2 regions of the Serratia marcescens subsp. marcescens ATCC 13880 genome follow, and region 2 is predicted to be linked to the other one. Evidence: predicted binding sites of a transcription regulator. Region 2 holds the regulator's gene; the other holds the start of a gene.
What was found. The regulator Fur, encoded in region 2, represses iron uptake genes when iron is present. The targets are predictions, from matches to a motif close to ATAATAATGAGAACNACTATCAA.

Region 1 (3,374 bases), 1.2 Mb from region 2:
GACGAAGAATTTCGGGTAGTTGCCCCAGTAGTTCACCTGGCCCGGCAGCAGCGCCTTCGGCGTGTTGGCCTTCAGGTAGGTGTCGAGATCGGTCTGTTTCTCCGACGGCAGCGTCAAGTAGCCCGGCAGGCTCTGCGACAGCAGGCCGAGATCGGTCAGCCCCTGGATGTTGGAGTGGCCGCGCAGCGCGTTGACGCCGCCGCCCGCCATGCCCATGTTGCCGAGCAGCAGCTGGATCATCGCCATGGTGCGAATGTTCTGCGCGCCGACCGAGTGCTGAGTCCAGCCCAGGGCGTACAGGAACGAAGCGGTTTTATCCGCGACGCAGGTTTCGGCGATGTATTCGCACACCTTGAGGAAATCGTCCTTCGGCGTGCCGCAGATGTTGGTCACCACGTCAGGCGTGTAGCGGCTCACGTGCTGTTTCAGCAAGTTCCACACGCAGCGCGGATCCTGCAGCGTGACGTCGCGCTTGGCGAAGCCGTTCTCGTCGAACTGGTAGTTCCAGGTGGTTTTGTCGTACTTGCGGGTTTCCGCGTCGTAGCCGCTGAACAACCCGTCTTCGAAGGCAAAGTCTTCCCGCACCAGCAGGCTGGCGTTGGTGTAGGCCTCGACGTATTCGCGGTTGAACTTGTTGTTGGTCATCAGATACAGCAACACGCCCGACAGGAAAGCTATGTCGGTCCCGGAGCGGATCGGCGTGTAGAAGTCCGCCACCGACGCGGTTCGGGTAAAGCGCGGATCGATCACGATCAGCTTGGCATTGTTGTGTATTTTGGCTTCCATCGCCCAGCGGAACCCCACCGGATGCGCTTCCGCCGCATTACCGCCCATGACGATAATCAAATTCGCGTTCTTGATATCAACCCAGTGGTTGGTCATCGCACCGCGACCAAATGTTGGAGCAAGACTTGCTACCGTTGGTCCGTGTCAGACACGCGCCTGGTTGTCTACGGCAAGCATGCCGAGAGCGCGACTAAATTTTTGCGACAGAAAACCGGTTTCGTTGCTGGCGGCCGAAGCGCACAGCATGCCGGTGGTCAGCCAACGGTTGACGGTAACGCCCTGATCGTTGGTTTTGATGAAGTTGGCGTCACGGTCTTCTTTCACCAGCTTGGCGATGCGGGTAAAGGCGTCGTCCCAGCTGATGCGCTGCCATTTGTCCGACCCCGGCGCCCGGTATTCCGGATACTTGAGGCGGCTTTCGCTGTGGATGAAGTCAACCAGGCCGGCGCCTTTCGGGCAAAGCGCGCCGCGGTTTACCGGGTGATCCGGATCCCCTTCGATATGGAAAATGCTTTCTTTGGCGTTTTTGGCGCCATCACCAAGGCTGTACATCAACAGCCCACAGCCGACGGAACAATACGTACAGGTATTACGGGTCTCGCGGGCGCGCAGCAGTTTGTACTGCCGGGTTTCCGCCAACGCCACTTCGGGGGCAAAGCCCAGCGCGGCCACCGTCGTTCCTGCCATACCGCCAGCGCAGATCTTAAAGAACTGCCTTCTGCTGACCTGCATGGGGGTCTCCTTTACTCTCGATTGTCACATTGTTCAAATGCGCCTGCCCGCTAGCGCGGCAAACGCGAATGTCACTGTTGTTATGCTTGCTACGAACGCCGGCCATATTACCACAGCGTGCTTGTGGTTGTTACACACTCGTGCTCATTCAGTGAACGCATTGGCACATTTCGATACATTTCGACGTTGGCGCTCCCTACAGTATAGAGAGTAACCAACGCGCCGGGGCGACGGTTTGAACCGGCCACCCTGCGCCCTCTTCTATCAACATGTTAACGCAACGATTTGTTCATTAACCACACAATTCACAGGGCATTGATAATCATTTTCAATATCATTTAATTAACTATAATGATCCGACTGCTTACGCGGTGCTCGCCCTTTGCGCCGCCCATACACCACTGGAGATGATGATTATGAGTTATTCACTGCCATCCCTGCCGTACGCTTACGACGCACTGGAACCGCATTTTGACAAGCAGACGATGGAAATCCATCACACCAAACACCACCAGACCTACGTCAACAACGCCAACACCGTGCTGGAAGCCTACCCTGAGCTGGCCAAATACAGCGTTGAAGAGCTGATCCAGGATCTGGACAAAGTGCCTGCCGACAAACGCACCTTCATGCGCAACAACGCCGGCGGTCACGCCAACCACAGCTTCTTCTGGAAAAACCTGAAAACCGGCACCACGCTGGGCGGCGATCTGAAAGCGGCCATCGAGCGCGATTTCGGCAGCGTTGAGAAATTCCAGGAAGAGTTCGAGAAAGCCGCAGCCACCCGCTTCGGTTCCGGTTGGGCCTGGCTGGTGCTGAAAGACGGCAAGCTGGCCGTAGTGTCTACCGCCAACCAGGACAGCCCGCTGATGGGCGAAGCCGTCGCCGGCGCTTCCGGTTTCCCAATCATCGGCCTGGACGTGTGGGAACACGCTTACTACCTGAAATATCAGAACAAACGCCCTGACTACATCAAGGCGTTCTGGAACGTGGTCAACTGGGATGAAGCCGCCGCACGCTTCGCCGCGAAGAAGTAATTCGCCCCCGTTGATAAAGATGCCCGCCACCGGCGGGTATTTTTTTGCCTGAAATCCGCTAAAGTTTGACCACTTCTTGCCGATGGTTTGTTCAATTGACGTTCGCCCGGAGAAGGAAAAACGCTATGGCGGCATTGCAAGCACTGGCAGGAAAGTTCACTCATCTCACCGTAGGTAAAAAGCTCGGTCTCGGCTTCGCGCTGTTGTTGCTGTTGGCGGTCGTCATCGCCGGCACCGGGGCGCAATATCTGCATATCATCGAATCCCGCGCCGATCGCATCGACTTCAGCAACCGGCTGAACGAGGAGATCAACCAGGCCAAATACAACCGCGCCATGTACGGCCAGACCTACCAGCCGGAGTATCTGCAGAACAACCGCGCCAATATTGAAAACGCCGTCAAGCTGATAGACCAGGGGCAGGCGCTGGACTGGGACGCCCAAAGCCGCAAGGATCTGCAGCGTCTGGTGACGCTGATCGGGGAATATCAACAGCAGCAAAAAGTCTTTGAGCAGGCGGTCACGGCAAAAGACGCGGTGCGCCAGAGCTGGAACATGTCGGAAGTGCAGGCCAGCCTGAGCCAGGTGGAGCGCCAGCTCACCAACGGCGATCTGCAGCTGGCCTTCATCCAGCTTAACCAGAAGCTGACCCAGGTGCGCTACGGCGCGCGCGGTCTGCTGCTGAGCCTGAACAAGGAAACCGAAGCGCCGCTGATGGCGGCCATCGACGACGCGCGCGACGCGGCCAACGCCCTGAGCCGCCGGGTCAGCGACGCGCAGCGCCCGCAGCTGCAACCGCTGCTGGCCGCGCTGGACGATT
Region 2 (3,374 bases):
TCGGGGGTAAATTTGGGTTAGGGTTTATTGGCCCGAAGTGTGTTAATCGATGCCTCCGGAAGCGTGCGAGCGCTTTTTGATGCAAACTCCCTTGCAGTACCGCTACCTATGGCAAAAGAACAAACGGATCGCACGACGCTGGATCTGTTCGCAGATGAACGCCGTCCGGGGCGCCCGAAAACCAACCCGCTTTCCCGCGATGAACAGCTTAGAATCAATAAGCGCAATCAGTTACGGCGCGATAAAGTGCGCGGATTGCGGCGCGTAGAGCTGAAAATCAACGCGGATGCGGTGGACGCCCTGAACAAACTGGCGGAACAGCGCAACATCAGCCGCAGCGAACTCATCGAGCAGATGCTGTTGGCGCAACTGGCGGAAGAACAGCCGGAACATTGATCTCTTCGGCCGCACGCGCGGCGCGGCGTTAAGGACAACGCCGGATCGACCACGCTTTTCTTCATCCTTCGGCATCGCATAAATGCGATAAAACCCCGGCGCCACTTTCTGGCATGATACGCATTTACCGGTAAGAGACTGCGCCTGTCGGCGCCCGCCACCGTGGCGAAAGGCTCTTGTCATGGCATCATTTTAATCGGCGGCAGTGCCGGCGCCGAGTAATGCAATTAATTGAATTTAAAGGTTATACGCGATATGGCTACTGTAGGCATTTTCTTTGGCAGCGACACTGGCAATACCGAAAACATTGCCAAAATGATCCAGAAAATTCTTCAGAAACAGTTTGGCGACGATGTCTCAGAAGTGCATGACATCGCCAAAAGCAGCAAAGAAGACCTGGAAGGGTTCGATATCCTGCTGCTGGGTATCCCGACCTGGTACTACGGTGAAGCGCAGTGTGACTGGGATGATTTCTTCCCGACGCTGGAAGAAGTCGATTTCAACGGTAAACTGGTGGCGCTGTTCGGCTGCGGCGACCAGGAAGACTACGCGGAATATTTCTGTGACGCGATGGGCACCATCCGCGACATCATCGAACCGCGCGGCGCGGCCATCGTGGGCCACTGGCCGACCAAAGGCTACCACTTCGAAGCTTCCAAAGGCCTGGCGGACGACAACCACTTCATCGGTCTGGCGATCGACGAAGACCGTCAGCCGGAGCTGACCAATGAGCGCGTGGACGCCTGGGTCAAACAGATCGTCGAAGAGCTGAGCCTGGCCGATATCGTCGGCTAAACGCCGGTACTGGCGAAAGGTTGAACAAAGGCCCTGTAAAGTGCATAGTGTGCCGACAGGGCCGTCATCGGCAACAGGGATTGCTGCGATAGAAGCTACAGATTTGTAACTTCCCACCCCGTCACGGTAGACTGAGATATCGGTTTATCCCATCCATCAAGGCGTTGCATGCAAAACATGCAATAGTGCAATTATATCTTTGTTAACAACCGGCGGTTTCCATTTAGTACAACCGGTTCTATAATGAGACGCATTAACTCTTTGTGCCGACCGATGCCACAGGCGAGTACGCCTCAACTTGATTAGCATAGTAACAGGACTGAATTCGCATGACCGACAACAACATCGCATTGAAGAAGGCCGGCTTAAAAGTCACGCTTCCGCGACTCAAAATCCTGGAAGTACTGCAAAATCCGGAATGCCATCACGTCAGTGCGGAAGATTTGTACAAAAAACTGATTGATATGGGCGAAGAGATCGGCCTGGCGACGGTTTATCGCGTACTGAACCAGTTTGACGATGCGGGCATTGTGACACGTCACAATTTCGAAGGCGGCAAGTCCGTGTTCGAGCTGACCCAACAGCATCACCACGATCACCTGATTTGCCTGGACTGCGGCAAAGTGATCGAATTCAGTGATGAATCCATCGAAGTGCGCCAGCGTGATATCGCCAAGCAGCACGGCATCAAGCTCACCAACCACAGTCTGTACCTGTACGGCCACTGTGAAACCGGTGACTGCCGCGAAGACGAATCGCTGCACGACAAGAAATAAGCCTGACCGGCTATGAAAAACCGCCTCACATTGGGGCGGTTTTTTTATGCCCGCCGTACAACGGGCAAAAAAATCCCCGGACAAGCCGGGGGAAGATCATGTCATGAAATACTACAATTGCAGCGGCACTGCGACTCCACGTACTGCTCTCACTTCAACATCCGCCCCACGCCGGCACGCGCGGGGGCGAACGCATTCCCCCTTCATTATGATGCGGCCCGCCGCCAGAACCACGGGCCCCGGAGCCAGACCTAGACCTTCTCGGCGCGGCTGTAGCGTTTACCGTCCGGGCTGACCGAACGCACCTGCACGTCACCGGAGACCGCCGGCTTGGCCTTGGCGTCATAGCGCTGCCACTGCTTGCCGCCGTCGGTGGAATACTCGATGCCCAATCCCGGCAGCGCGATATTCGCTTCCAGCTTGCCGCCCGCCACGCGGGCGCCCGGCACCGGCAGACGATAAGCGACGCCGCCTTTGTCCAGCTTGGCCAGTTCACGTTGGCCCAGGATATTGGCGAAGCGCAGCCAGTCTTTCTCCAGCGCCTGGGTATCGACAAAGTGGGTTTCCCCGCCTTTGTATTCGCGGCCGGCGCGATAGTCCTGCTCCCAACCGGCGCGGTGCCAGGCGCGTTCCGCCACCGACAGCGCGCGCGGGAAGGTCATGTATTCCATCTGCGGATCGGTGCGCTGGGTTTCGCTCCACAGCTGAGCGGACAGACCGTAGGCACCCGGCCACGGCTTGTCGCTTTTGGCGTTGAAGTGGTTGCCGTCGCGGTCGACCGAGGTTTCCGCGTTCTGCGGCATGTTGTCCGGCGCGAAGCTGAACACCTTGCGTTCGTCGCTGAAGCGGGTGCCCCAGTAGTAACCGCGCTCGTCCGGATTCACCTCGTAAGGGAAGTCCATGTAGACGTAGTCCGGGTTGGAGACCACCACTTCATACCCTTTATTGGCCCAGTCGTTAACGCTGTCGAAACCGCCCCAATACAGGGTGTCCCAGAAGTTGACGCCCACGCGCGAGGTGGCGAACGCCTTCGAACTTTCGGCGTCTTTCAGACCGTCCTGCCAGGCCTGCATTCTGTCGATGCCGTGCGCCTTCACCAGCTTGCTGACCTCCTGGCCGAAGTAGCTCGGCAGGTGCTCCATGTCGGCCACCTTGCCTTCTTTGATCATCGTCTGGCACACCTGCGACTTGGCCCACGGCTTGTCTTCATTACTCTGGTCAATGATGCCTTTACCCGGTTCCGGTTTCGCCTTGTCGGTATAGCCTGCGCCCAGGCGGATGTTTTTCGCCTCATCGCCGCCAAAGTGCCAGGTTTTGATCGGCTGGCCGGCTTCTTTATGCATCTGGGCAATCTCGCCAATCACCTTGTCGACAAAGCGCTGGGAGGAATCCAGGCACGGGTTCAGG

Region 1: the regulator Fur is predicted to act here: its motif matches at 1,834-1,856, upstream of sodA (superoxide dismutase [Mn]).

The regions. Positions count from the first base shown of each region.
Region 1 covers NZ_CP071238.1:42,903-46,276, reverse strand. The annotation lists gene fdnG (formate dehydrogenase-N subunit alpha) at 1-1,518, opposite strand, end outside; gene sodA (superoxide dismutase [Mn]) at 1,935-2,555, shown strand; gene J0F90_RS00185 (methyl-accepting chemotaxis protein) at 2,681-3,374, shown strand, end outside.
Region 2 covers NZ_CP071238.1:1,246,865-1,250,238, reverse strand. The annotation lists gene ybfE (LexA regulated protein) at 109-396, shown strand; gene fldA (flavodoxin FldA) at 652-1,191, shown strand; gene fur (ferric iron uptake transcriptional regulator) at 1,521-1,967, shown strand; gene J0F90_RS05825 (beta-N-acetylhexosaminidase) at 2,219-3,374, opposite strand, start outside.